DNA from 3 places in the Amycolatopsis ponsaeliensis genome. Region 3 is predicted to be linked to each of the others. Evidence: riboswitches for the same ligand, from Rfam matches in the RefSeq annotation. Region 3 holds a riboswitch; each other region holds the start of a gene.

Region 1 (4,203 bases), on a different contig from region 3:
CCACCAGCACGACGGACGCGAGCACGCCGACGACCATCGCGAGCAACGTCGCGTCGATCGCCACCTTCAGCGAGTTCACCGCGGCGTCCCAGCCGGAGACCTGCAGCGCACCCTTCTCGCCGGTGCTGGTCAACGCTCGATAACCGGCGAAGCTCCAGCCGTCCGAAGTGGACACCGATTCGACGAGCAGCGCGACGATCGGCGTCAGCAGGAGCGCCAGCACGACGCCCGCGGCGCCGACGACCGGCCACTCGCCGCCGCGGGGGCGCCGGGTGTTCGCGGCACCGATCCGGGCGCCGTCCTTGCGCCGCCGCGCCAGCCCGCCGAGCACCAGCGCGGCGACCACGGCCGCGAACTGGATCAGCGAAAGCGCCGCCGCGCCCGAGAGGTCCAGGAGGTCGACGGTCCGCAGGTAGATCTCGGTTTCCAGCGTCCGGTACTTCGCGCCGCCGAGGATGAGGACGACCCCGAAGCTGGTGGCGCAGAACAGGAACACGACGGCCGCGGCGGACGCGATCGCCGGCGCCAGTGCGGGCAGCGTCACCGAGCGGAACGCCCGCCACGGCGACGCGCCCAGCGCGCGAGCGGCGTCAGTCGTCCGCGAATCCAGCCGTGCCCACAACCCGGCGACGGTCCGCGCGACGACGGCGACGTTGAAGAACGCGTTGGCCAGCACGATCGGCAGCACCCCGCCGTCCGGCCACAGCGCCCGGAACGCCAGCCCGACGACGACGGTCGGCAGCACGAACGGCACCAGCACCAGCGTCCTTGCGAGGCCGACCCCGGGCAGCTTCACCCGGGCCAGCAGGAACGCGACCGGCAGCCCGGCGAGCACCGCCACCAGCGTCGACGCGGCCGCGCTCGCCACGGTGAAGCCGGCCAGCTGCCACGTCCGCGCGTCGCCGAGGACGACGTCGAGCCCGCCCGCGGCGAACCCGCGGCCGATGATCGCCAGCACCGGCCAGGCGAAGAACACCACCAGGAACCCGATCGGAGCCAGCCCGAGCAGGGCCAGGCCGAGCCCGCGGGCGGTCTGCGGTGGCGCTACGACTGCACGAGCGTGCGCCATTCGCCGATCCACTTCTCGCGTCCGGCCTGGACCTGGTCGGCCGTCAGCGCCTGCGGCTTCTGCGGCAGCGGCGCGACCTGCGCCCAGCCCGCGGGCAGGTCGACGCCCTGGCGCGCCGGGTAGACGTACATGTTGGCCGCGACGGTCGCCTGGAACTGCTGCGACAGCAGGAAGTCGACGACCTTGCGCGCACTCTCGGCCTGCTTGCCGTTCGCCAGCACGCCCGCGTACTCGACCTGCCGGTAGCAGGTGTCGAGCAGCGCCTTGGTGCGCGGCTTGCCGTCGTCGCCGACCTCGGCGGCGGGCGAAGACGCGTACGAGACGACGATCGGCCGCGGCCCCTTGCCGGACGAGCCGGAGAAGTCCTTGGTGTAGGCCTCTTCCCAGCCGCTGACCACCTTGAGCCCGTTGGCCTTCAGCTTCGTCCAGTAGTCCTTCCAGCCGGTTTCGCCGTACTTCGCGATGGTGCCGAGGAGGAACGCGAGCCCGGGCGAGGCCGTCGCCGGGTCCTCCGCGACCAGCAGGTCCTTGTACTTCGGGTCGGCCAGGTCTTCGTAGGTCTCCGGCGCCGGGATGCCCTTGGTGGTGAAGTAGTTCGTGTCGACGTTGACGCAGACGTCGCCGACGTCGACCGCGGAGAGCCGGTGCTCGGGGTCGACGGCGTAGCGCTGCGGCCCGCGATCGGCCTCCGGGCTGGTGTAGGGCTCGAAGACGCCCTCCTTGAGCGCGCGCGAGGCGAAGGTCGAGTCGACGCCGTACGCGACGTCGCCGATCGGGTTGGCCTTCGTCAGCACGAGCTTGTTGGTCAGCGAGCCGGCGTCGCCCTGCTTGAGCACGGAAATCTTGATGCCCGACTGCTTCTGGAAGGCGTCGAGCACCTCCTGCGGCGCCAGGAAGGAGTCGTGCGTCACGAGGGTGACGGTGGGCGTCTGCTGCGTGCCACCGTCACCGTCCGACAGCGAGCACCCAGCGGCGACGGCGCTGACAGCGGCGATGGCCGTCGCGGCGCGCACAGCCCTGCTATTCATCTACCCTCCTGCACTTCGCCGGACGAGGAGGGAAAGCCCTCCCTTCGCCGGCATGATCCGGTCAGGTGCGAACGGTCGCGGGTGACCCCGCCTCTCAGCCCGGCTGACCGGACTCCCGTGGCAACCGTGCAGCGTAGTCCAGGAGGCGCGACGATGGAGTCATGACGGAAATCTTGAGCGACTCCGAGGCCGACGAACGCTTGGGCGCGGGCTGGACCCGGTCCGGAGCGGTGATCTCCCGCGAGGCGGAGCTGGCGAGCTTCCCCCAGGCGATCGAGGTGGTGGACCGCGTCGCGGTGCTGGCCGAGGCCGCCGACCACCACCCCGACATCGACATCCGCTGGCGGACGCTGACGTTCCGGCTCTCGACGCATTCGGCGGGCGGGTTGACGGAGAAGGACTTCTCGCTGGCGGCCGAGATCGACTCGGTGCTTTCTTCTTTGTGACTCTGGTTACGCTGAGTGCACTTTCCGGCCGGTTCGACGTCTCTCGGTAAACGACCTTTGCTAGGAGAGACGGGCTATGACGCAGGCGATCGTGGTGGGCACGGCAGCATTCGCATCGATGGTGGCAGCGGCCGGAGGTGTGCTCTGGTTCACGGTCCGGGGCCGTCGTCACCCGGATGCCGGTGAGTTCGATCACAGGCGCTAACGAAGCACATGATCAGCGCGCTGAGCAGGGCGGAAGCATCGGATTTCGGCCCTAGGAAGCGCCATGAACAGCACCGCCACCCTCACCTCCGCCCAGCGCGCCTGGATCAACGCCCTCGCCCCCGCCGTGGTGCTGATCGCGATCGCGTTGATGGGCCTCCTCGGCTGAGCCACATCGGCCACCGACCGAGCGCCGTCGCCCTGACTTTCAGTGCGGCGGCGTATTCGTCGGAGCGGCACCAGCGCTCGACGGCGTCGCGGTCGTCGATCAATAACGTGGCATGTTGGGGATCGCCTTCTCGGCCACCTCGATGAGCGCTTCGACCTTCGGCACGTCGGCCGCCACGTCTTCCGCCGTCAGCGTCGGAGCCTCCGAAGATCGGTAGGCGACTTCGTTGCGACGGGCGCGCATCCGGTTGAAGGGCCGCAGAACCGAGCCCAGCGGCGGATCCAGCTGAGCGAGAACCGCCTCGTAGACGGTGACGTGGCCACCCCGGCTCGTCACGCGCAGACCCTGGTTCTGCAAGACGGCCGCCAACGCACGCCGCGCGCTGTCATACGCCAGTGTGTAGGCGCCTTCCGGATCCGTGTCCTGCAGCTGCCGCGCCGACGCGAGGTGCGTACGGGCCCTGACGAGCTCGGCCTCGGCCGCCTCCCGCGACGCCGGAACGTGCTCGATGGCGCCGCGCGTGATGAACGCGTCGATCCGTTCACGGCCTTGGTTCCACTGGGGCATCAAGACTCCTGGTCGAGGTTCAGCTGGGCCAGCGGACGTTCACGAACGCTGGTGACGAACGGATCCGCGGTGTCCGCCGCCCACGACTCGGGCGAGATCCGGTGCACGTTGACCTCGCGGCTCAGCCGCCGTGAAGCACGCTCGGCCAGGTCGAAGAGCGCGTCCGGATCAGGCGACCCGACCACGAGGACATCGACGTCACCGGGCGGCGGACCGGGTTCGCCGCTGTAGCGCGCCGCCCAGGACCCGTAGATGTAGGCCTCGGTCACGCCGGCGAGTCCGGACAGCGCCTCGGCGAGGAGTGGCATCGGTCCGTAGGTGACCGCGATGAGGTCGCTCAAGGGCCGGTAGAGCGGAGTGTCCGTGCGGGCTTTGACGAGCCGGCTCCGGCCCACCCGCCGGGCTTCGAGGATCCCGCCCTCGACCAGCCGCTCGACCTCGCGCAGCACGGCGGTGGGCGTGACACCACAGGCTTCGGCGAGCTCGGTGATGGTGTACTCGCGATCCGGGTGCAGCAGCACGAGCGCGAGCAGCTCCCCCTGCATGCGCGAACGCAGCAGCGGCAGCAGACTCGGCGAAGCTTTCATTGGACGCAGCATATCCTGCGTCCAATGAAAATAACAACTAGTGACCGATAGTCACGGAACCGGCGATCAGACGTTGAGCGGAGTGATGCCCATCATCCCTCGAGCGCGGCAACGAGCAGTTCGCCGACCAGCT
Region 2 (4,203 bases), on a different contig from region 3:
ACGAGTTCTGCACGGTCACCGCCGTCAGCGCGACCAGCCCGTGGACACCATGCGCGAAGAACGTGCGCAGGTCCGCCTGGATGCCCGCACCACCGCCGGAGTCGGATCCGGCGATGGTGAGGGCGGTGGGCGGAGTCATGGCTGCACCACGGGCAGGTAGACCTTGTTCCCGGCCTCGGCGAACTCCGCCGACTTCGAAGCCATGTCGGCTTCGATCGCTTCCACAGTGGACAGACCGTGCTCCTCGGCGTACTTGCGGACGTCCTGCGTGATCCGCATCGAGCAGAACTTCGGGCCGCACATCGAGCAGAAGTGCGCCGTCTTCGCCGCTTCGACGGGCAGTGTCTCGTCGTGGAACGAACGCGCCGTGTCCGGGTCGAGCGAGAGGTTGAACTGGTCGTTCCAGCGGAACTCGAAGCGCGCCTTCGACAGCTCGTCGTCCCACTCCTGCGCGTACTGGTGCCCCTTGGCGAGGTCCGCGGCGTGCGCGGCGATCTTGTACGTGATCACGCCGGTCTTGACGTCGTCGCGGTTCGGCAGGCCGAGGTGCTCCTTCGGCGTGACGTAACAGAGCATCGCCGTGCCGTACCAGCCGATCTGCGCCGCGCCGATGGCCGACGTGATGTGGTCGTAGCCGGGCGCGATGTCCGTCGCAAGTGGACCGAGAGTGTAGAACGGCGCTTCGCCGCAGAGCTTTTCCTCCAGCTCCACGTTCTCCTTGATCTTGTGCATCGGCACGTGACCGGGGCCCTCGATCATCACCTGGACGTCGTGCGACCGCGCGATGTGCGTCAGCTCGCCGAGGGTCTCCAGCTCGGCGAACTGGGCGCGGTCGTTGGCGTCGGCGATCGAGCCGGGACGCAGGCCGTCGCCGAGGGAGAACGTGACGTCGTACTGCCGCAGGATCTCGCAGAGTTCCTCGAAGTGCGTGTACAGGAACGACTCCTGGTGGTGCGCGAGGCACCACGCGGCCATGATCGACCCGCCGCGGCTGACGATCCCGGTGACGCGCCGCGCGGTCAGCGGGATGTAGCGCAGCAGCACGCCGGCGTGCACGGTGACGTAGTCGACACCCTGCTCGCACTGCTCGATGATCGTGTCGCGGTAGATCTCCCACGACAGCTTTTCCGGTTCCCCGTCGACCTTTTCCAGTGCCTGGTAGATCGGCACGGTGCCGACCGGGACCGGCGAATTGCGGATGATCCACTCGCGCGTCTCGTGGATCCGCTTGCCGGTGGAGAGGTCCATGATCGTGTCGGCGCCCCAGCGGGTCGCCCACACCATTTTGTCGACCTCTTCCTCGACCGACGACCAGACGGCCGAGTTGCCCATGTTGGCGTTGATCTTCACCAGGAAGTTCTTGCCGATGATCATCGGCTCGGACTCCGGGTGGCGGCGGTTGACCGGGATCACCGCGCGACCGCTGGCGACCTCGGTGCGCACGAACTCCGGGTCGACGCGCTCGCGGGCTGCGATGTACTCCATTTCCCTGGTGACGACGCCTTGTTTGGCCCAGCCGAGCTGTGTGTTGTGCTCACGGCCGTCGGCCCAGCCGGCGCGCAGCCGGTGGAGTCCACTGTGGACATCGATGGTGGCTTCGGGATCCGTGTACGGGCCCGAAGTGTCGTAGACGTCGAAGTGTTCGCCGTTCGAGAGGTCGATCCGGCGTGCCGGAACCCGAAGCCCGGATTCGGTCTGGTGGTACACCTTGTGCGATCCGGTGATCGGACCCGTGGTGACGGAGACGTCCTTGTTTTCGAGCGTCGTCAACGACTTTCACTCCCTACGCCGGCATTACCCGGTCAGGTTCATGCGGTCGGTGACGCCTGCGAAACGCAAGTCACCCTCTCAGCCCGCCATGGCGCGAGCTCCCGCGTTGGTGTTGTGCCACCGACCATGCCACGCCGGGGCGACATACTCAAGTCCGCTCACCTCACCCGACCAGTTCGGCGGGTGTCGCGTAGACGTCGACCATGGCTCCGTTGCGCAGCACGGTGATCGGCAGTGCGGTGCCGATCACTTCGGCGAACAGCTGCCGCTGGATGCCCTGCGCGTCCGAGACGCGGGTGCGCCCGACGGTCAGCACGAGGTCGCCTGCCTTGAGGCCCGCCCGGTCCGCGGGGCCGCCGGAGACGACTTCGCGCACCCGCAGCCCGGCGCTCTGGCCGGTGCGCTCGGCGATGTCGTCCGGCAGCGGGGCGGGCACGCCGACGACGCCGAGGTACGCCCGCCGCACCCGGCCTTCGACGACGAGCGTGTCGATGATCCGCCGGGTGGTCGTGTTGATCGGCACGGCGAGCCCGAGCCCGACGCCGGCGACCGCGGTGTTGATCCCGACGACGCGGCCGGTGGAGTCTGCGAGCGCGCCGCCGGAGTTGCCGGGGTTGAGCGCGGCGTCGGTCTGGATGACGTCCTCGATCACCCGGGTGGTCCGTCCCTGCCGCACCGGGAGCGCCCGGCCGAGCGCGCTGACGACGCCGGCGGTGACGGTGCCGGAGAAGCCGAGCGGGCTCCCGATGGCCACGACGAGTTGCCCGACGACGAGCTCGTCGGCGTCACCCAGCCGGGCGGCCGACGGCGTCTCGCCACGCGCCCGCAGCACGGCGAGATCGGACAGCGGATCGGCGCCGACGACGTCGAAGGGCACCTCGCTGCCGTCGGCGAAGGTCGCGACACCCCGCCGGTGGTCGGCGACGACGTGGGCGTTGGTGAGCAGGTGGCCGTCCTCGGCGAAGACGACCGCCGAGCCACTGCCGCGCGCGAGCTGCACCCCGGCGACGTGCGGGGTGACGGTCTTGGCGACCGTGCTGACGGCGCGCGAGTAGGCGTCCATCGCGTCATCCATGAAGGCACCTCGATTACACCGTTGCAGGTACTACAAGTGTGCGCTCGAAGGCCGCGGAAGTCCGTTCGCTGTTCGTGAACTCAGCCTTCGAGGGCCACGGTGACGCCGAAGCCGATCAGCAGCCCGCCGGACGTGCGCTCGAGCCACCGCTTGACGTCGTCGCGGCGCAGCCACTGCCCGAGCCGCGTGACGAGCAGGGCGAGCGCCGAGTACCAGACGACGTCGGCGGCGATCCAAGCCGCGACGCAGACCAGCAGCGCGCCGGCGCCCGCGTGGGCCGGGACGAACTGCGGCAGGAACGACAGGGCGAACACGCCCGCCTTCGGGTTGCCGAGGTTCGTGAGCAGCCCTGACCGGAAGCCCGCGCCGGGCCGGATCTCCTTCTCCTCGCCCCGACCGCGGAAGAAGAGTGCCTTGATCCCCAGGTAGACGAGGAAGAGTGCGCCCGCGAACCGCAGGATGTCGTACGCGGTCTGAGAAGCCGCGAGCAGCGCGATCAGGCCGAACACCGCGGCGAGCCCCCAGAACGCAACCCCGGCTTCGATGCCGGCGATGGTCGCGAAGGCGTTGCGCTTCGAGCCGCGGGCCGCCTGCTTGATCAGCATGACCGTCGCGGGGCCGGGGACCATCGCGATGAGGAACGCGGCGGGGAGGAACGCGAGCAGGTTCGGCATTCCCCGATCGTCGCGGGCGCCGGACACGGTGGGCAAGCGTTTTACCGGACCAGTGACGGTCAGTGGTTCACCGGATCGGACCATGCGCCGGTGAAGGATCGGCGAGAGACTTCCAGGCGCTTCTGTAACGGTGCAGAAGCGACTTTCTGTGGGGTTGATATGCGAAAACTCATGTTCGGCGCCCTCGCCGGGCTGCTGGTCACCGGCCTGATCCCGGGGATAGCGGCGGCCGCGGGAGAGGCTCCCGGCGCTCCGGGCGCCCATCCCAGCTGGCTGCCCGCGAACAAGACCGGCTTCGGCACCGCGCACGACCGGTCGAGCAACGTCTGGTTCACCCTCCAAGGTGGCCAGCTGTCCGAGGTCTACTACCCGGACCTGTCGACGCCGAGCGTCCGGTCGATGAACTTCGTCGTCACCGACGGCCGCGGCTTCGCCGTCGCCGACTACACCGCCAAGTCCCAGCAGGTCCGGCGGACCGACGACGACAGCCTGACCTACGAGCAGACCATCACCGACGACCAGCACCGCTGGCGCCTGCGCAAGACCTACGTCACCGACCCGGCCGCCACGACGGTGCTGGTGGACGTCGACTTCCAGTCGCTCACCGGGCGGCCGTACCAGCTCTACGCGGTCGCCGACCCGGACCTGACCAACGACGGCTCCGACGACTCGGCCGGGCGGAAG
Region 3 (4,203 bases):
GCCGGTTCCTAGCCCGCGAGGATTTCGGCGAACAACGCCGGGTCCGCGTTGCCGCCGGAGACGATCGCGACCGTGCGGTCGGCCGGCAGCTCGCCCGCGTGGAACAGGTACGCCGCCGTCGTCACCGCGCCGCTGGGCTCGGCGACCAGCCGGGCCTTGCGGGCGAGCGTGCGCATGGCCTCGCGGATCTCGTCCTCGGTGACCGTGACCATGGCGTCGACGACCTCGCGCAAGTGCGCGAAGGTCAGCTCGGACGGCTGCGCGCGCAGGCCGTCGGCGATCGTGCGGGCGCGGTCGGCCTGGGGCCAGTCGACCTGGTGGCCCAGGCGCAGCCCCTCGGTCGTGTCGCCGGCGAGCGCGGGCTCGACGCCGATCACCTTCGCGTGCGGCGCGCGGGCCTTGATCGCGGTGCCGACGCCGGAGGCCAGCCCGCCGCCACTGACCGGCACCAGCACGACCTCGACGTCGGGGAGGTCCTCGGCGATCTCGAGGCCGGCCGTGCCCTGCCCGGCGATGATGGCCGCGTCGTCGTAGGGCGGGACGAGGGTCAGCCCGCGTTCGGCGGCCAGTTCGCGCGCTTTCCCCTCGTGTTCGCCGATCGGCACCTCGATCACCTCGGCGCCGTAAGCGCGGGTGGCCTCGACCTTGATCCGCGGCGCGACGTCCGGCACGACGATCACCGCGGGCACGCCGTACTGCTGCGCGGCGTAGGCGACCGCCTGCGCGTGGTTGCCGCTCGAGTACGCGATGACGCCGCGAGAGCGCTGCTGCTCGTCGAGAGCGCCGATCGCGTTGAACGCGCCGCGCACCTTGAACGCGCCGACCGGTTGCAGGCTTTCGGGTTTGAGCCACAGGGTTCCGCGGGGATCCCACGTCTGGAGCAGCAGGGGCGTGTGCACGGCGACACCTTGGACGCGCTTCGCCGCGGCCTCGATGTCAGAGATCGTCACCAGTTCCATGTGCTGAGTATGTCAAGAAAATGTTCGGTCTGGAGTGTCTATTGTGGACACTCGGAGTGGTCCTTCTCACGTCGGGGCAACGCGGGGAGTCACTCGCGCGCCTTACGCGTTGGACAGGGGAGAAGACTTACTACCGGATCGGGATCATGAGCAAGGAGAACGCAGCGGCTTCCGAAGCGAAGGAAGAAAAGTCAGGTTTGCGCATCGCGCAGGTGATGGCAGCGGCACTGGCGGCGGTGACGGCGGCACTGCTGGGATCGACGCTCGGCGTGGCGGGGACCGTCGTGGGCGCGGGCGTGGCGAGCGTGATCACGACGGTCGGCGGCGAGATCTACCTGCGTTCGCTGCAGCGCACGCGCGCGGCGGCGGCGAAGGCCCGGCAGCTGGCGACGTCGGGAATCCGCCGCCGTGGAACCGGTTCCGAGGTGGCGCTGGCCGAACAGCCGACAGTCCAGTTGCCCCGGCCCGGCGAGGATCCGGACGAGCCTTCGCGGCTGCGGAAGCTGCGCTGGCCGTTGATCATCGGCACGAGCGTGGCGGCGTTCGCGGTGGCGATCCTGGCGATAGTGGGCTTCGAGTCGGCGACGGGCACCCAGATCGGCGGCGGAACGGGTTCGAGCATCGGCAAGATCTTCGGCGGCGGCGGGCACGCGGACACGACGCCGTCGACAACCCCGTCGACCTCGACGAACGACACCCAGGACTCGCCTGCTCCGAGCACGTCGTCGACGTCCACGGAGACGACCACCCCGCCGACAACCTCGACGGAGTCCCCGACGACCACGCCGACGACCCCGAGCACGACGGCCCAGCAGCCGACGACGTCAGCACCGGCGACCAGCCAGGGCGCGGCGGCCACCCCGACCCCGTAACTGTCATGAGGGGCACCTTCATGGACTTAAGAGCCATGAAGGTGCCCCTCATGGCATCCGCGGGTCAGGGGAGGCGGGCCCGCAGTTTCCGAGCCGCGGCCTCCGGATCCGACGCTTCCGTGATCGCCCGGACCACCACGATCCGCGACGCCCCCGCGTCCAGCACCTCCGGGAGCCGCGGACCGTCGATGCCGCCGATCGCGAACCACGGCCGTTCAGGAGCGGAAGCCGCCGTCGCGCGGACCAGGTCCAACCCCGGCGCCGAACGCCCCGGCTTCGTCGGCGTCGGCCAGCACGGGCCCGTGCAGAAGTAATCGACGCCCGGCTCCGACGCCGCGGCCGAAGCCTGCGGAACCGAGTGCGTCGAGCGGCCGATCACCACGTCGTCGCCGAGGATTCGCCGGGCCAGCGGCACCGGGATGTCGTCCTGGCCCAGGTGGAGCACGTCCGCGCCGACCGCCAGCGCCACGTCCGCCCGGTCGTTCACCGACAGCAACGCCCCGTGCCGGGCGCACGCCTCCGCCAGCACCTCCAGCGCCGCGATCTCTCCCGCGGCCTCCAGTGCCCCGGTCTTGTCGCGCAGCTGGATGATGTCGACGCCGCCGGCCAAGGCCGCGTCGGCGAAGGAAGCCAGGTCGCCGCGGGTGGTGCGGGCGTCCGTGCACAGGTACAGGCGCGCGCTGTCGAGGCGGGCGCGGATCTTGTCACCGGAGAGGGCGGGCATAGCGGCGACCGTACCTCGCGAGCTAGGGTGGACTTGTCCGCACGGGAGCCCGAGGCATGGGCTGAGAGGGAGCTGCCGCTCCGACCGTGGAACCTGATCCGGGTCATGCCGGCGCAGGGAGCGTGATTCCATGACGAACCTGGCAGTGGTGGGCGGCGGCGTGATCGGCCTGTCCGCGGCCTGGCGTGCCGCCCGGCAGGGCAACCCGGTCACCCTCTACGACCCCGAACCCGTCCGCGGCGGCGCGTCCTGGCTGGCCGGCGGCATGCTCGCCCCGGTCACCGAGGCCTGGCCCGGCGAAGAGGACGTCCTCACGCTCGGCGAGGAGTCGCTCAGGCGCTGGCCCGGCTTCGCGAGCGACCTCGCGCAGGAAGGCGTCGACCCCGGCCTGGCCGGGCACGGGACCCTCGTCGTCGCCTTCGACAGCGCCGACGCCGGTCACCTCGACATCCTCGCCGGGCACCTGCACTCGATCGGCCGCGCGGCCGAACGGCTGACCGGCCGGGAGACCAAGCGGCTCGAACCCGGCACCGGGTCCGTCCGAAGTGGACTCCTCGTGCCCGGGGACCTGGCCGTGGACAACCGGAAACTCCTCCACGCCCTGTACGCGGCCTGCCAGAAACGCGACGTCCGGTTCGTCCGCGAGCGCGTCGAACGGATCCCGGACGCCGACGCCGTCGTGCTCGCCGCCGGTGCCTGGACCGGCCGGCTGCACGCGCAGCTCGCCGACGCCGTCCGCCCGCTCAAAGGCGAAATCCTGCGCCTGAAACCCCGCCGCGGCTGCCTGCCGCCGCCGACGCGCACCATCCGGGCCGTCGTCGAGGGCCGGCCGATCTACCTCGTCCCGCGCGGCGATCAGGAACTCGTCCTCGGCGCCACGCAGTACGAGGCGGGTTTCGACCGGGCCGTCACCGCGCGCGGCGTCCGCGAGCTGATCGAGGGCGCCGAGCGCGTCTTCCCCGCGATCACCGAGTACGAGCTCGTCGAGACCGCCGCGGGCCTGCGGGCCGGCAGCCGGGACGTGCTGCCCTACATCGGGGTCCTGGACGACGGCGTCTTCGCCGCCACCGGGCACCACCGCAACGGCCTGCTGATGGCCCCCGTGACCGCGGACGCCGTGGTCGCCTGGCTCGAGGGCGAGAAGCCGCCCGAAGGCGTCGAAGCGGCTTCACCCGCCCGCCTGCACCAGAAGGAGCACGCCTGATGGAGATCAAGCTCAACGGGAAGTGGACGGAGTTCCCGGACGGCGCGACCGTCGCCGACGTCCTCGACGCGTCCGGCGGGCAGCGGCCCGGCATCGCCGTCGCGGTCGACGGCGTCGTCGTCCGCCGGAGCGACTGGACGACCACCGCCGTGCCGAAGGGTGCGGGCGTCGACGTGCTCACCGCGGTCCAGGGAGGCTGAAATGGACGCAGAACCGCTGGTCATCGGCACCGCCAAGCTGACGTCCCGGCTGATCATCGGCACCGGCGGCGCGGCGAACCTCGCCGTGCTCGAACGCGCGCTGGTCGCGTCCGGCACCGAGCTGACCACCGTCGCCATGCGCCGCGCCGACGCCGAAGGCGGCTCCGGCGTCCTCGAACTCCTGAGAAGGCTCGGGATCGAGCTGCTGCCGAACACCGCGGGCTGCCGCACGGCCGCCGAAGCC

The links. A riboswitch is a leader RNA that binds a small molecule or an ion and turns the genes downstream of it on or off. The one in region 3 is predicted to bind thiamine pyrophosphate.
Region 1: another riboswitch for thiamine pyrophosphate. It lies ahead of QQ657_RS40130 (thiamine ABC transporter substrate-binding protein); the one in region 3 lies ahead of thiO (glycine oxidase ThiO).
Region 2: another riboswitch for thiamine pyrophosphate. It lies ahead of thiC (phosphomethylpyrimidine synthase ThiC); the one in region 3 lies ahead of thiO (glycine oxidase ThiO).

Annotation. Positions count from the first base shown of each region.
Region 1 covers NZ_JAPZLD010000037.1:45,116-49,318, reverse strand. The annotation lists gene QQ657_RS40135 (ABC transporter permease) at 1-1,069, opposite strand, end outside; gene QQ657_RS40130 (thiamine ABC transporter substrate-binding protein) at 1,045-2,097, opposite strand; TPP riboswitch at 2,119-2,226, opposite strand; gene QQ657_RS40125 (4a-hydroxytetrahydrobiopterin dehydratase) at 2,259-2,543, shown strand; gene QQ657_RS40120 (hypothetical protein) at 3,016-3,483, opposite strand; gene QQ657_RS40115 (winged helix-turn-helix transcriptional regulator) at 3,483-4,070, opposite strand; gene QQ657_RS40110 (hypothetical protein) at 4,163-4,203, opposite strand, start outside.
Region 2 covers NZ_JAPZLD010000063.1:699-4,901, forward strand. The annotation lists gene thiD (bifunctional hydroxymethylpyrimidine kinase/phosphomethylpyrimidine kinase) at 1-139, opposite strand, end outside; gene thiC (phosphomethylpyrimidine synthase ThiC) at 136-1,770, opposite strand; TPP riboswitch at 1,764-1,885, opposite strand; gene QQ657_RS50490 (S1C family serine protease) at 1,934-2,845, opposite strand; gene QQ657_RS50495 (LysE family translocator) at 2,926-3,519, opposite strand; gene QQ657_RS50500 (glycoside hydrolase family 15 protein) at 3,679-4,203, shown strand, end outside.
Region 3 covers NZ_JAPZLD010000031.1:128,056-132,258, forward strand. The annotation lists gene QQ657_RS36610 (MFS transporter) at 1-12, shown strand, start outside; gene QQ657_RS36615 (threonine ammonia-lyase) at 9-959, opposite strand; gene QQ657_RS36620 (hypothetical protein) at 1,106-1,831, shown strand; gene thiE (thiamine phosphate synthase) at 1,896-2,555, opposite strand; TPP riboswitch at 2,587-2,692, shown strand; gene thiO (glycine oxidase ThiO) at 2,686-3,759, shown strand; gene thiS (sulfur carrier protein ThiS) at 3,759-3,959, shown strand; gene QQ657_RS36640 (thiazole synthase) at 3,961-4,203, shown strand, end outside.